DNA from 2 places in the Lysinibacillus sp. NPDC093216 genome. Region 2 is predicted to be linked to the other one. Evidence: riboswitches for the same ligand, from Rfam matches in the RefSeq annotation. Region 2 holds a riboswitch; the other holds the start of a gene.
The links. A riboswitch is a leader RNA that binds a small molecule or an ion and turns the genes downstream of it on or off. The one in region 2 is predicted to bind cobalamin.
Positions count from the first base shown of each region.

Region 1 (7,965 bases), on a different contig from region 2:
TCACTTATTCAACATGCAAGCAGTCAAACAATTGATTGCCAGTTGAATGAAGATGATGTTTCTACGATTTTATATACCTCGGGTACAACGGGAAAACCAAAGGGAGTATTGTTTAGCTATCGCAATATTTTAACTGTAGCGCAAATGATTGCAGTAGAAATGGAAGTAAAGCCAGAAAGTCGGATTCTTCTTATGATGCCGTTGACGCATTCAGCCCCATTACATTTATTTTTAATGGCAGGAGTATTTGTAGGCTCGACAAATGTGCTAACGCCAACATTTACGCCTGATTTATTGATAGATTCAATCGAGCGGGAACGGACAACGCATTTCTTCGGCGCACCTGTCGCGTATTTGTTAACCGCTCAAATGCCAAGATTGCAAACAGCTGATTTATCATCGATGAAATGGTGGTCTTATGGCGGAGCGCCGTTATCACAAAACGAAGTCCGCCATTTACAAGAAGCTTTCAGAACAGAAAACTTAACTTGTGTTTATGGCCTAACAGAGGCTGGTCCAAACGGTTCAATATTGTTTGGCGAAGAGCATGCAACGAAGGCAGGGAGCGTTGGTAGGCGTGCACCGCTTGGGGCGGAGCTGCGTATTATTAACGACAATGGAGAAGATGTCAGTGTTGGTGAAGTAGGAGAAATTGTGATATTCGGTGAGGGTAATATGCTGGGCTATTACAAGGATGATATGGCAACAAAGGCTGCATTTATAGATGGCTGGCTGAAAACAGGTGACTTAGCTCGCTTAGATGAGGACGGCTATATTTGGATTGTCGATCGTAAAAAGGATGTCATTTTGTCAGGCGGTGTGAATATTTATCCGAAAGAAATTGAAGATAGTATGTTGAGCTATGAGGGGATTTTTGAAGTGGCAGTAATAGGTGTACCGCATCCGGAGTGGGGAGAAACGGTGAAGGCCGTTTATGCCGCTAAAACGGAAATTGACGAGGATGAACTGAAAGCTTATTTGGAGGAGCATCTTGCTAAATATAAAATTCCACGCATCTTTGAACGTGTGGAAGCGTTACCACGAAATGCATCGGGCAAAATACTAAAACAATCCTTGAAGGGACAAGAGGTGAGATAGCATGAAGGTTTTACAGCGGGAAGAAATGAAAACAACAAATTTTTTTAACGATAATGATACACTTCATAAAGTTTTAGAAATGATGCTAGATAAAGAGTTTGTGGACTATGCAAAACGTGAGTTAACAGATTTTGGTGAGCTTTGTGCTGGAGATATTGATGTGAGAGCCAAACATACGGATCGAGAGGGTGAACCTCGATTACAAAGGTATAATGCCTATGGTGAAGAAGTGTCAGAGGTTTGGGTTAATGATGGCTATAAAAAAACAATAGAAGAAACGTACAATACCGGCATAGTTGGCTATGTGCATAAGGATATTCCGCAATTAGGTAGGAAGGGAAATTATGTGTATAGCTTTGCTCAAGGCTATATACTATCACATGCTGAGCCAGGCTTTTACTGTCCTGTTACTTTAACAATGGCAACGGCTTATCTCCTTGATCATTATGCGAGTGATGAGGTAAAGGAGCGCTTTTTACCACATGTTTGTGCAACAGGAGATACAGAGCTATATGAGGGGGCTACATTTTTAACGGAGCGTCAAGGTGGCTCTGATGTTGGGGCGAATGTTGTGGAGGCAAGACAGGACGGCAATCAGTATCGCTTATTTGGGGAAAAATATTTTGCATCAAACGCAGGAATGTGTGGAGTAACTATGGTATTGGCGCGCATGAAAGGGGCTCAGGTAGGCTCAAAGGGCTTAACATTATTTGCAGTTCCGTGGCGAAATGAGGATGGCACAGTTAATAATCTCCGCATTCGGCGTTTAAAGGATAAACTTGGCGTTAGAGCAGTGCCTTCTGGTGAGGTGGAATTTGATGGTGCGCTAGCATATGTTGTTGGTGATCCGAATAAAGGAATTTATTATATGCTGGAGGCACTTAATTTATCAAGAATTTGCAATGCGGTTGCTTCTATCGGCATTATGCGCCGCGGATATTTAGAGGCGAAGTATTATGTGACAAATCGTCATGCCTTTGGTAAACCTTTAACGCAATATCCTATGATTCAGGATACACTAGGGAAATTCGCTGCCAAGCTTCATGTAGAAGTTGCCACGGTTTTTGATCTTATTCAGCTTTACGATAAAGTAACTAGTGGGCAGGGGAATAAAGAAGACATTATTTTAAACCGCTTGTATATTGCTATCATGAAAAAAGAAACGGCAGAGCAAGCTGTACATTATGCTAGTGAAGCCATTGAATTACATGGCGGAAACGGCTATATTGAAGATTTTGTTACACCTCGGTTATTAAGAGATGCACAGGTACTTACTGTGTGGGAAGGGACTGCGAATATTTTAGCTTTAGAGCTCATTCGTTTAGTTGATAAGTTTCATGCGCACGAAATGTTTGTTCGTGTCATGGAAGAACGTCTAGAAAAACTAGTTGCCAGTCCATTAGTTGAAATTGTCGTGGATCAATTAGCAAAACTAGAATCAACTTTGCAAACATTTAGCCGTTTAGATGATGCAACAAAAACGTTTGAAGCAAAAAAGGTCGCAGAGAAAATGGCGCATTTATATGAAAGTGTGGTAGCAGTCGAATGGGCACAAAGATTCGGTGGCAAATATGAGAAGCTAGCAGATATTTATTTAGAGCACACATGGGCATTGCGAGAAATGGGTGCACCAATGAAAACGGTACAGTATTTTTCAGATATCGTTTAACTTCTTTTAGTATATTGATTTGTTTAGAAGTCGTCTCGAATGGAGGCGACTTCTTTCATTTTCATGTATAATACAATCAACTGAATATTATAAAGGTTCTTTACTTAAGTAAAGTGAAAAGGGAAATCGGTGTAATTCCGATGCGGTCCCGCCACTGTATGTGTGAGTTTTTTCAATCTGCGCCACTGAAAATTTCGGGAAGGCTTGAAAAAGCGTATGGAGCACGAGCCAGGAGACCTGCCTTTATAGAAAACACGTTGTAGCCTACGAGGATAGGATGGTGGATTTTGTATATGTATTTTTGTGCAAATTTGACCCCCTCATTATTTTATGATGAGGGGTATTTGTTTTGGAAGATGAATGTCGATAAATTTGAAAACATGGGCGATAAATTCACAATGTTAGGCGATAAACTCAAAAAGTTGGGTGATAAATTCACAATGTTAGGTGATAAACTCAAAATGTTGGCTGGAAGTTCGCAATGTTGACGATAACCCCACAATGTTAGGCGATCAAAAACTAAAATGTATCGATCAATCAGAAAAACAATAAAAACTATACGCACAAATAGACTAAGGAGGATTCACATGAAGAAAATTTGGAAAATAGGGTTATCAGCATTTTTAGCTATGGGCTTACTTGCTGCATGTAATACAAAAGAGGCGACAAATGAAAAGCCGTCATCTTCTGAGCAACAAGAGACTGCAAAAGTAGATCAAGCAACATTCCCAATGACGATAAAGGATGCTACTGGCAAGGATATTACGCTAGAGGCACCTCCTGAAAAAATTGTCTCACTCATTCCGAGTAACACAGAAATATTATTTGGCCTTGGCTTAAATAATGAAATAGTTGGCGTGACCGATAATGACGATTATCCACCAGAGGTTACTAAAAAAGAAAAGGTTGGCGGTATGGATTATAATATTGAAAAAATTATTGCTTTATCGCCAGATATCGTTTTTACGCATGCGTCAGGTATGAGTTATTCAAAAGGAGCCATTGAACAGCTTGAGGCGGTAGGTGTGAAAGTATTTGTTGTAGCGGATGCAAAAAACTTTAATGAAACTTACACAACGATTGAACAGCTTGGTCGTGCAACAGGAAAACTAGAAGAAGCTAAAAAAATTGTTGCAAATATGAAGGCAAAAGTTAAAGAAGTTGAAACAAAACTTGACGGTGTTGAGCCGAAGAAAGTCTTTGTAGAATCGTCTGATGAGCCACAGATTTATACAGCTGGTAAAGGTACATTTATGAATGAAATGCTAGAAATGATTCATGCTGAAAATGTGGCAGCAGATGTAAATGACTGGTATCAAATCGATGCTGAAAAAATTATCGCGAAAAATCCAGATGTCATTGTTGTGGCATATAATTATGTACCTGAAATTTTAACGAAAATTCCACAACGTGCAGGCTTTGAGACAATCTCTGCCGTAAAAAATAAAGCCATAGTACAAGTAGATGAAAATATGATAAGTCGTCAAGGTCCTCGATTAGCAGATGGTCTTGAGGAACTAGCAAAAGCTGTCTACCCTGAGGCGTTTAAATGAGTAAAACAATTGTAGCCTATGTAACAGCAATTACGCTTCTAACCATTAGCATCTGGTGTGGTGTGGCGATAGGCTCAGTTCATATTCCACTAGAAGTGTTGTGGAATAAGGCGGCTGATGAAACAGCCGCCAATATTTTATGGAAAATTCGATTACCCCGAGTCCTGCTGGCAGGGCTTGTAGGGGCGTCACTTGCAATTGCAGGGGCAGCTTTTCAGGGCTTATTAAAAAATCCTTTGGCTGATCCTTATACATTAGGTGTTTCCTCTGGTGCATCAGTTGGCGCAGTTATGACAATTTTTTTTAGTATATCAATACCTGTAGTAGGCCATTTTACATTGCCGACCTTTAGTATGATAGGTGCCATATTAACGATGGTAGCTGTTATGGGCTTTGCTAGAATAGTAGACCGCTCGCTAAAAATGGAAACTCTTATTTTAACAGGGGTTATATTTAGTTCATTTTTAGGTTCTTTGATTTCATTAATGATTGCATTGTCTGGTGAAGAGCTACGCCAAGTAATCGGATGGTTGCTAGGCTCAGTATCGATGCGTGGTTGGCCATATGTTCAGATGATTATTCCGTTTGTCATAATTGGCTCAATTATGCTTTGGACACAAAGACGCGAGTTAAATGTTCTGTTATATGGTGAAGAACGCGCGCAGCATTTAGGTGTCAATGTTAAGCGCAGTAAATATATTATTTTAGTGGGTGGATCCATGTTGACGGGAGCTGCGGTAGCTGTTTCTGGAACGATTGGCTTTGTTGGTTTAGTTGTTCCTCATATGACGAGAATGGTTTGGGGTTCTGATCACCGTCATTTATTGCCATTATCATTTTTAAATGGGGCAACTTTGCTGATTATTTGTGATTTAATAGCACGAACAATTATTATGCCAAGAGAGCTACCGATTGGTGTCATTACTGCATTTATTGGGGCGCCCGTTTTTTCCTATATTTTTTATAAGCAACGTAGAAGCAAGGGGGTACGGGCATGATTGTTGTTGAACATCTTTCCGGCGGCTATGAAGACGTACCGATCGTCCAGGATATAAGTTTTTCCGTTGAAAAAGGCAAAATACTAGGGATTTTAGGGCCGAATGGTAGCGGGAAATCCACACTGTTAAAAGTAATAAGTGGCATACTACCAGCAACTGCAGGCACTATATTAGTAGATGGCAAAAATAGTAGCTCTTACAATGCTCGTGCATTAGCAAAAAAAATGGCGGTGCTTCCACAATTACACGCTAATGCCTTTTCAAACAGTGTACGGGAGGCAGTATCACTTGGGCGTTATCCACATCAAACAGGCTTCTTTTCAAGCTGGTCTGATCGCGATGAACAAGCAGTACAACATGCCATGATGCAAACTGGTGTGAAACGCTATGAACAGACACCGTTGGAATTTTTGTCGGGCGGTGAACAGCAAAGGGTATTTGTAGCTCAAGCTCTTGCACAAACCGCGGAAATATTGCTGCTAGATGAACCAACGAACCATCTAGATATTGCTCATCAACGCCAAATTTTAGATATGGTGCGAAAAGAAGCAATTGAAAGTGGTTTGACCGTTATTATGGTACTACATGATATGAATTTAGCCTCCCTCTATTGTGATGAATTATTACTAATGGAGGAAGGTCGGATGCGAGCATTGGGGGCGCCACATGAAGTATTAATCGCTTCGCAAATCGAAGATGTTTATCATGCCAGAGTTGCAACTTATGCACATCCAGAAATTCCAAAGCCTCAAATTACAATGATGCCAGCCTCAGTTGAACATCAGCAGCGTGCTGTCATTACAAAAGAAAATTTCACTATTACAGATCGTTATATTAAGCTTCAATCAGAGTTTCCGTTAAAAACAGTGTCCTCAGCTGTCCATAATCCGGGTATCGGTTGGTATGATTGTCTGTTAAATCGCTCTGTACCAATAGATTATGTCATTAGTGATGTAAAGAAAGAGGTTGCTGGATTTTTACTAAAAGAGCATTTTTCATCTACAAGTACCGTCGTCATGTTAACAGCTGTCCCAACAAATCTTGTAGCTATTAATGAATTTAAAGCTTCCTTTGGCAGCGTACTTGTTGCAGTTACGGCCGGAGTTGGCAATGCTGTTGATGTGTCTCGTACACATGAAAGACAAGATGAACCACATATTGGTACAATAAATACGTGGGTTATTGTTAATGGTTGTTTATCAGAAGAAGCGTTTTTCCAAGCAATGATGACGGCTACCGAGGCGAAAACAAAGGCATTGCAATCGGAAAATATTCGTGATGAGCTTAGTGGTACAATTGCGACAGGTACTGCTACAGATAGTTTATTGATAGCAGCTACACAAAAAGGGGAAGAAATGCTGTACGGAGGCCCCATTACTGATGTAGGTAAGATTATCGGTAAAGGTGTTTTTGAAACAACTGTGCAGGCAATAGAAAATTATCTTCATTCAGCAGAAACCTCTGCTGAATGAAGATAATGCCTCCGGCGGATGTCACGGATTTTCAAGGGAATGAATTGTGAGGGCACAATTCAAAATCCGAACGCATTGTTTATCTGTGCGAAAGCGTAGTGCTAACGTAGCGACAGCAACAATTACGCCAAGGCGAAATTGATAAAATAATTCTAGGAGATGAGAGAAATGAAGCTTTACACGAAAACAGGCGATACAGGGAAAACAAGTCTTATCGGTGGACGCGTTGATAAAGATAGCTTACGCGTTGAAACATATGGGGCCATCGATGAATTAAATTCTTTTATTGGTAAGGCAGTTAGTGAATTAGATCGTGAGTTATTCAAGGATATTTTAATTGATTTAGAAACGATTCAACATGAGCTTTTTGATGCGGGTGGCGACCTTGCTAACGTCATGAAGGAACGTCATTATAAGCTGACAGAGCAGCCAATTGAAGTGTTGGAAACGCGTATTGATGCATTGTCAGATGAAGCACCGCCGTTACAGCGCTTTATTCTCCCAGGTGGTGCACCAGCAGCTGCAACATTACACATTGCTCGCACAGTAGCACGTCGAGCAGAGCGTCAAATGGTAACGCTTATGAAGGAAATCGAAGACGTACCGACAATTGTACAAAAATATTTAAACCGTCTATCTGACTATTTATTTGCAGCAGCACGTGTTGTTAATTTTAGATTGAATGTCGCAGATGTTGAGTATATTCGAAGCGGCAATGTCTTTAAAAAATAGTCTGCTATTTATAGACAAATTACGCTCGTTAGCAATACATGGGGTTGATTTCCGTTCCGACTATAATTCATTTTTATATAAATACTTTGGAGATTTATCGGAACAAAATCTCACTTTATCGGAACAATTTTAGCTTTTATCGGAATGTTTTCTCGTTTTATCGGAACAATTTCAGTTTTTATCGGAATAATTTCAATTAGAACGGAAATCATCCCACGTTATGGTGAGAAGTTATATTTGTAAATAATAAGAAAAATAGTCACTCTGAAAAATTCAAGGTGGCTTTTTTTCTTGTAAAATGTAAGAATATAAAATTATCAGAAATATTTCCGTTTTATGTTGACTGAATGCTCACTCATTTATTAGAATGGGAATATAATGATGGAATGACGTACATTTACGTATGAGCTAGCAAATTTACCACAAAGAGAGAAACTTACGAC
Region 1 covers NZ_JBNNVB010000011.1:79,542-87,506, reverse strand. Annotated here, with positions in the region: gene ACQKOG_RS13980 (class I adenylate-forming enzyme family protein) at 1-1,098, shown strand, start outside; gene ACQKOG_RS13975 (acyl-CoA dehydrogenase family protein) at 1,100-2,767, shown strand; cobalamin riboswitch at 2,844-3,026, shown strand; gene ACQKOG_RS13970 (hypothetical protein) at 3,055-3,255, shown strand; gene ACQKOG_RS13965 (ABC transporter substrate-binding protein) at 3,355-4,320, shown strand; gene ACQKOG_RS13960 (FecCD family ABC transporter permease) at 4,317-5,318, shown strand; gene ACQKOG_RS13955 (adenosylcobinamide amidohydrolase) at 5,315-6,790, shown strand; gene ACQKOG_RS13950 (cob(I)yrinic acid a,c-diamide adenosyltransferase) at 6,959-7,522, shown strand.
Region 1: it holds a riboswitch for cobalamin, as region 2 does, so the genes downstream of both, ACQKOG_RS13970 (hypothetical protein) here and cobT (nicotinate-nucleotide--dimethylbenzimidazole phosphoribosyltransferase) in region 2, are expected to answer to the same signal.

Region 2 (7,965 bases):
GTGAAACTCTCCATTAATCATACCTATTTTGATTGCCTAAGAGATTTAACTAGCCCTTAATAGGCATACAAATAGACCATACTGTCTTTCATCTCATATGTTAATTATGAACCACAACTTATCAAAACAGGAGGTTTTACCATGCATAGACGTATGCATCATCATCATCATCACGCAGGTCCACATTGTTGTCCACCGCAGCATTGCCCAACTCAATTTGAACAACCACATTGTTGTCCACCAGAGGAATATGTACGCACTAATTACATCCATACGGTCGTACCTCATGTACAACCAGCACATATTACAACAGTTAACAAACATATAATTGATCATCAATATCATTTCCCTTGCACTGAATGTGTAGTGGAAGAATGTTGCGAAACTCATACACTTTGCGAGATGCCACCTGAGCCTTGCCATATGCCACATCATCATATGGGACATCATCATATGGGACATCATCATATGGGACATCATCATATGGGGCACCATCACATGGGCCATCATCATATGGGTCATCATCATATGGGCTATTAAAAAATATGCGATGAGGTTAGTAATACCTCATCGCTTCATTTTTTTATAGCATACTCCTATGAAAATACCTATTTCTATCTTTACTATCGATCTCTTAATTTCATAAGAAAAACCGAGCACCTATACTAGGCACTCGGTTAATATTTTTAGTACATTTTTAAATATTGATCGCGTTCCCATTGGTGTACTGTTGTACGATACATGTCAAACTCGATTTCTTTTGCTTCTTTAAAGTTTGCATAAATATGCTCACCTAAAGCTGCTTGAGCTACTTCATCTTTAGCAAGTAATGCTAAAGCATCATCAAGTGCTGGTGGTAAGTTTGCGATACCATTCGCTTTACGCTCTTCATCAGACATCACGTAGATGTTTCGATTAATAGCAGCTGGTGGTGTTAAGTTTCGACGGATCCCTTCAAGACCAGCTTCTAAAATAACAGCCATCGCTAAATACGGATTAGCAGATGGGTCCACAGAGCGTACTTCTACACGAGTTGAAAGACCACGTGCTGATGGGATACGGATAAGTGGTGAACGGTTTTGAGCTGACCATGCTACATAACATGGCGCTTCATAACCTGGTACAAGACGTTTATAAGAGTTAACTGTTGGATTTGTCACAGCTGTGAAGCCTTGAACGTGGCCAAGCACACCTGCCATGAATTGCATTGCTGTTTCAGAAAGGCCTAATTCAGTAGATTCATCGTAGAATGCATTCTCTTTACCTTTAAATAACGAAACATTAAAGTGCATACCAGAACCCGCTTCACCGAATAATGGCTTCGGCATGAATGTAGCATGTAGACCGTGTTTACGTGCAATTGTTTTAACAACTAATTTGAACGTTTGAATATTGTCACAAGCTGTGATTGCGTTTGCATATTTGAAGTCGATTTCATGTTGTCCAGGAGCTACCTCATGGTGAGACGCTTCAATTTCAAAGCCCATTTCTTCTAGCTCTAATACGATATCACGACGGCAGTTTTCGCCAAGATCAGTTGGTGCTAAGTCGAAGTAACCACCGTGGTCGTTCACTTCTAATGTCGGTTCACCTTTTGCATCTAATTTAAATAAGAAGAATTCTGGCTCAGGTCCTAAATTGAAGCTTGAGAATCCCATATCTTCCATTTTCTTAAGGATACGTTTTAAGTTGTTTCGTGGGTCACCAGCAAATGGCTCGCCTTTAGCAGTGTATACATCACAGATGAAACGTGCTACTTTCCCTTTTTCAGAAGTCCAAGGGAACACTACGAAAGAATCTAGATCAGGATATAAATACATATCTGATTCTTCGATACGTACGAAGCCTTCAATGGATGAGCCATCAAACATCATTTTGTTTTCTAGTGCTTTGTCTAGTTGGCTTACAGGAATCTCAACGTTTTTGATTGTGCCAAGAATATCTGTAAATTGTAGACGTATAAAGCTTACGTTTTTTTCTTCGATTAGACGTTTAATGTCCTCTTTAGTGTATTTACCCACAGTTTTCCACACTCCTATAAATTGTCTAGCTTTTTATTATTACCCTACTCTATTAATAAAGAAATGAATGATGTTGCTTTTTATTAATAGAATCGAGATAAATCCCCACGTCGGATGGATGATTTTTGCATGCGCTGCGCTTGACGCACTTCTTCACGCATGATGTGACGTAATTCTGAGTCACTTAAATCACGTTCATCTGTTGAAACAGGTTCATTCTTTTTAGCGAACAGCTTTTTAATTTTCGCCATGTTCATACCCTGATCCAAATAATCTTTAATTTCCAGCAGTGTATCAACGTCATTTAATGAAAACATTCGACGGTTGCCTTCTGTTCGGTGCGGCTCAATTAAATGGTGTTCTTCATAATAACGAATCTGACGTGCCGAAAGCTCTGTCAATTGCATTACGATATTCATAGATAATAACGGCATAGTTCGTCTAATTTCACGACTCATTTAAGTCCCCTCCAATACCTGCTAATAATATAACGAAAAATTTACACTGTCAACCACTCATGTAAGGTTTCCTAACATGAGATAAAATAATTTTTTTGAACTGACGAAAAATTGTAAAAAAACTAAGTTTATGATCCTAACGTAGGAGTGATTTCTGCTAATATACGTTTTAACAAAGGTCACCTTCAACTTTTCGTCCATCAATAAAAAAACTATTCAAAATGGAAGTTTTGAATAGTTTTTCGTTACCTATTTTTGGATTTTTTGAACAGCACTACAAATTGCAAATTTTACGTGCTCGTATGTTAACCCACCTTGAATAAATGCTGTAAATGGCGGACGAATAGGACCGTCTGCTGTCAGCTCAATACTTGAACCTTGAATGAATGTTCCAGCTGCCATGATGACATCATCCTCATAGCCAGGCATATACGCCGGTTCTGGTGCATAATGCGCATTAATTGGTGAGTTCGCTTGAATTTCACGGCAAAAAGCAATCATTTGTTCCGCGGTTTGGAAAGAAACCGATTGAATTAAATCTGTACGATTAGCATCATAGCTTGGTGATGTATTCATGCCAATTTCCCCTAGCATAGCAGCTGTGAAAATGGCACCTTTTAACGCTTGAGATACAACATGTGGTGCAAGGAAAAATCCTTGATAGAAGTCACCAAGCGTATTTAATGTTGCTCCTGCTTCAGCACCAATACCTGGTGATGTCATTCGATAAGCACATTTTTCTACTAAATCTGCACGCCCCGCAATGTAACCACCAATTTTCGCTAAGCCTCCGCCAGGATTTTTAATGAGCGAGCCTGCTATTAAATCAGCCCCAACCTCGGTCGGTTCCTGTGCCTCAACAAATTCACCGTAGCAATTATCAACGAAAATAACCGCATTTGGTGCTAATTCACGGATTTTTGCACACATTTCTGTAATTTGCGAAATGGTAAAGGATGGGCGTGTTGCATAGCCTTTCGAACGTTGGATAGCAATCATTTTTGTGTTTGCTGTAATTGCAGCTGCAACACCTTCCCAATCGATCTCTTGATTATCGATTAAATCCACATGGCTATAACCGATTTTATAATCTTTTAACGAGCCAGTATCCTTATCGCCACCATCAACTATTGATTGCAATGTATCATACGGCTGACCCGAAATATAAAGTAATTCATCACCTGGACGTAGTACTCCGAATAAGCTAAGTGTAATTGCATGTGTACCAGAAATAATTTGCGGACGTACAATGGCAGCCTCCGCTCCAAAGACCTCTGCATAAACTCGTTCTAGATTGTCACGCCCCTCATCATCATAGCCATAACCATTAGACGGGTGCAGATGATAATCACTAACTTGATGCTTTCGGAACGCAGCAAGCACTTTTTGTTGATTGAAGAATGCCATGTCTTCTACCTTTGCATGAAAAGGGCGTACCTTTTCTTCTATTTTAGCAGCTAATGCTAGTGTTTCTTCTGATAAATTGGTTGTAAAAGTCATTATGTTCTTCTCCATTTCACATTTGTTCAAGTCTTATCTTATCAATTTGTGAGCTTGCCTGCAAAGCTTGCTAATTTCATTAGGCACTAAGCTAAATGACCAACTAAATCTATTTAATTCTGTTATAATAAGGTATTTAATATCTGATAATTCCGAATCAAAAGTCAATGCTTTTCTTTGCAAAAACTTCTAGATACAAAAAGGTAACTTTAATATTTTCTAGTAACTAATCTACAACAACATGAAATGATTTATTCACATAAGGGGTGAAAGGGTTGGCTTGGGAGGTTTTTAGTATCATTGGAACAATTGCCTTCGCAATTTCTGGAGCAATAATTGCAATGGAGGAAGAATACGATTTATTCGGTGTCTATATACTCGGTATCGTAACTGCTTTCGGCGGTGGAGCTATACGAAATCTACTCATAGGTTTACCTGTAACAACATTGTGGGGTCAAGATATGATGTTTCAAATCGCCATTGCAGCCATTACAATTTTTTTCTTATTTCCACATCGTCTCATTCAGCATTGGCATCGCTGGGGCAATTTCACTGATGCTATCGGATTATCGGCATTTGCGATTCAAGGTGCCCTTTATGCTGTGAAGCTCGACATGCCTATTAGTGCCGTTATTGTAGCTGCTGTCTTAACAGGGTCAGGTGGTGGAATTGTTCGCGATTTATTAGCTAGACGTAAACCGTTAGTTCTTCGTGATGAAGTCTATGGCGTTTGGGCAGCATTAGCCGGGCTTATCATCGGACTTCAACTTTTTACAGGGGATATCTTTTTATATGTATTATTTGGTGTGATCACAGTACTAAGAATACTTTCATATATGAAGAAATGGCGTTTACCGTTACGGAGGTTGAATCGAGCATAGTTATACTGTTGCATAATTTAAAAGCCCAAATATCTGATTTGGGCTTTTTTTGAATTTATAAATTCCTTATTTATCACAAACTCCGTGCATCCACAGCAGCAGCTAAAGTTAATTTTTCAACAGCAACATAGCTTCTTCTAAAGTAGCCATATTTTTCATCATAGAACATGCTGCGTCTAAAATAGGAAAGGCTAAAGCTGCACCAGAGCCCTCACCCAATCGCATATTCATCAGCAACATCGGTTCAACTCCGAGCATTTCAGCAGCAATTTTTGCACCTGGTTCTTCTGAGGCATGTGAAGGAATGATATAGTCTTTTACGTTTGGTTCGAGTTCGTATGCGATAAGGGCAGCGATGGTAGAAATAAAACCATCAATAACAACAGGTTTACGATGTGCGGCGGCTGCAAGTATTACTCCAGCCATAGCGCCTATTTCTAATCCACCGACCTTTGCAAGAATATCAATAGCATCATCGCGATTTGGTTTATTTAATGCAATAGCATTGTGAATGACTTCTACTTTATGTGCAATCCCCCCTGGTCCTACTCCTGCACCAAAGCCTGTCACTTCATTTGGATGACATTCGTGAAGAACCGATAATATGGCAGCACTCGGCGTTGTATTACCGATGCCCATTTCACCTGTCCCGAGTACATTGATTCCTTTTTTGATTTCTTCCGTTGCTACCTCAATTCCTACTTCAATAGATTGAATGGCTTCTTCCCTTGACATAGCAGGACCTTTTGCCATATTGTCCGTGCCATATTTAATTTTTTTTATGATAACACCAGCATCATGTGGAATATCCTCTTTTACACCAACGTCTACTGTGACAATTTTTGCATCTGTGATTTTTGCGATAGCACAGACACCTGTTCCTCCTCTAGGAAAATTTAATGTTTGAAAGACCGTCACATTTTGTGGATTAGGTGTTACCCCTTCATCACAAACACCATGGTCTGCTGCACAGACAATTATCGCCTTTTTATCAATCGCAGGAAATAGGTCTCCTGTAATTCCAGATAGTTGTACAGCAAGAGCCTCCAGTTTCCCCAAGCTTCCAGGAGGCTTGCAAAGTGCATCTATGCGTTCCCTTGCCTTCTCCATCATTTTGTAGTCAGCACTTTGAATGTTTTGAATCGTTTGTTGTAATAATTGCATGAAAATTTCCCCTTTCTTTTTTGCCCTTGTTACTCGAAGAATGATTTAGAGAAAAAAATAAAAAGCCTGTAGTTTATTCCATAACAAATAAACTACAGACTTTTCCATCGTCTATATAACCGAAGCAGATAGGCAGGTCTCCTGGCTCAATTTCAACATTTCATAGAACCTTCCCAGCAAGACGCTAGTGGCATTCTCTATGAAACTCCCTTTTACAGTGGTGGGACCGCTAAAGCTTTTCACTTTATTCCCTATTCTCCCGCAGTGGGCACCTAACGCTTTTATGCAATTACTTTAAATCTACGGCAAAGCGCTCATTGTGTCAACATTTTAAATTTTCAAGCTTCATTGTTATTTAAGTAAATAAATATGCTTAATTATTCATATTTAAAAACTTTAACACAAAATACTAAAGTAATAACTGCTATAGCAGTTATTACTGATAATTCAGTCAGATAAGTGTTGAGATTTTGTGTCTCGAAGATCAGTGTTTTTCTAATAGCTTCAATAATATAATTAAGTGGATTAATATAAACAAATGGCATTAGAAATTTTGGCCACACATCGCTCGGGAAGAAAGTACCACCTAAAAAAATGAAAACTAGATTTGAAAGATTCCCCATAGTTGTGGCATTTTTTGCGTTATTAGCGTAAATTCCGATTATTAAACCGATGGCTAATAAGCTAAGACCACCCATTAATAACAATGGAATTAATAAAAGAGTATAAATTGAATTAAAATTTAATTGAACATTAAAAATGAAAACACTAATGCCCAAAATAATAACTGTTTGTATAGCCATAATGAAAAGCTGTGTACTGAAAATAGATACCATTATTTTTGATGTAGAGATTGGAGTAACTTTAATTTTTTTAAAAATACCCCTTTCCCTATACGAAGCAATCATAACGGGTAAAGCTATAAGACCTATAGCTCCATAAGCCATCCCTAGAATACCAGGGAAAATATAGGACATATATGACATACCCTCTCTTGCAGCGTCTTTCCCTGCTGTACCCATTAAAGCCATCATTAGAATAGGGAACACCGTACTCATAATAACCGCTTGTTTATTTCTTATTTCCATTTTGAAAAATATAGAAGATAAATTAACAAAACTATTCATAATTTCAAAACACTTCCAGTCATATTTAAGAATACATCTTCTAAATTTGCTTTTTGAATATTAATGCTCGTTGTTGTTATTCTTTTTTCATCTTCTAATTTATTTATATAATCTAACGTTTTTCTAATATCCTTCGTGTATAAGTAGAAATAGTCATCTTCTTTTTTAATCTTATCTACTGTCGAACAACTTTCTAAATACTGGACAGAAGAATCTACTATTAAACCTATTTTAATAACCGAGTTTAAATTAGCATTTTTAATAATTTCTTCAGGTTTTCCTACTGTATAAATACTCCCATCGTTTATAAAACATACATTATCACAGAGTGCTTCTACTTCTTCCATATAATGTGTCGTTAGGATTATTGTTGTCCCTTCTTTTCTAATATCCTTAATAATATGCCACAAATCTTTTCTAGAGTTTGGATCTAAACCAGTTGTTGGTTCATCCAAAAACAAGACCTGTGGTTTATTGAGAATACTTAATGCTATACTTATTCTTTGTTTTTGCCCGCCAGAAAGTTTATTAACGTAAGCTCTTTTATGTTCTTGCATATTGACTTTTTTTAATAAGTCTTCAATTTCTTTTTCAGTAATCTCCATATTGTATAATGTGGCGAAAAATTCGAACAATTCATCCACCTTAATATGATCAAAATAGGAGTTTGACTGAAATTGTACACCTATAAGTGGTTTAATTTTATCTCCATCTTTTGTAACATCTAAACCATTGACAGTTATGGTGCCAGTGAATCCATTTTTAACTCCTTGTACACATTCTAATAAAGTTGTTTTTCCAGCTCCGTTTGGTC
Region 2 covers NZ_JBNNVB010000001.1:96,093-104,057, forward strand. Annotated here, with positions in the region: gene ACQKOG_RS00525 (CotD family spore coat protein) at 142-540, shown strand; gene glnA (type I glutamate--ammonia ligase) at 687-2,021, opposite strand; gene ACQKOG_RS00535 (MerR family transcriptional regulator) at 2,105-2,479, opposite strand; gene ACQKOG_RS00540 (aminotransferase class I/II-fold pyridoxal phosphate-dependent enzyme) at 2,729-3,979, opposite strand; gene ACQKOG_RS00545 (trimeric intracellular cation channel family protein) at 4,255-4,860, shown strand; gene cobT (nicotinate-nucleotide--dimethylbenzimidazole phosphoribosyltransferase) at 4,969-6,024, opposite strand; cobalamin riboswitch at 6,139-6,315, opposite strand; gene ACQKOG_RS00555 (ABC transporter permease) at 6,402-7,151, opposite strand; gene ACQKOG_RS00560 (ABC transporter ATP-binding protein) at 7,148-7,965, opposite strand, start outside.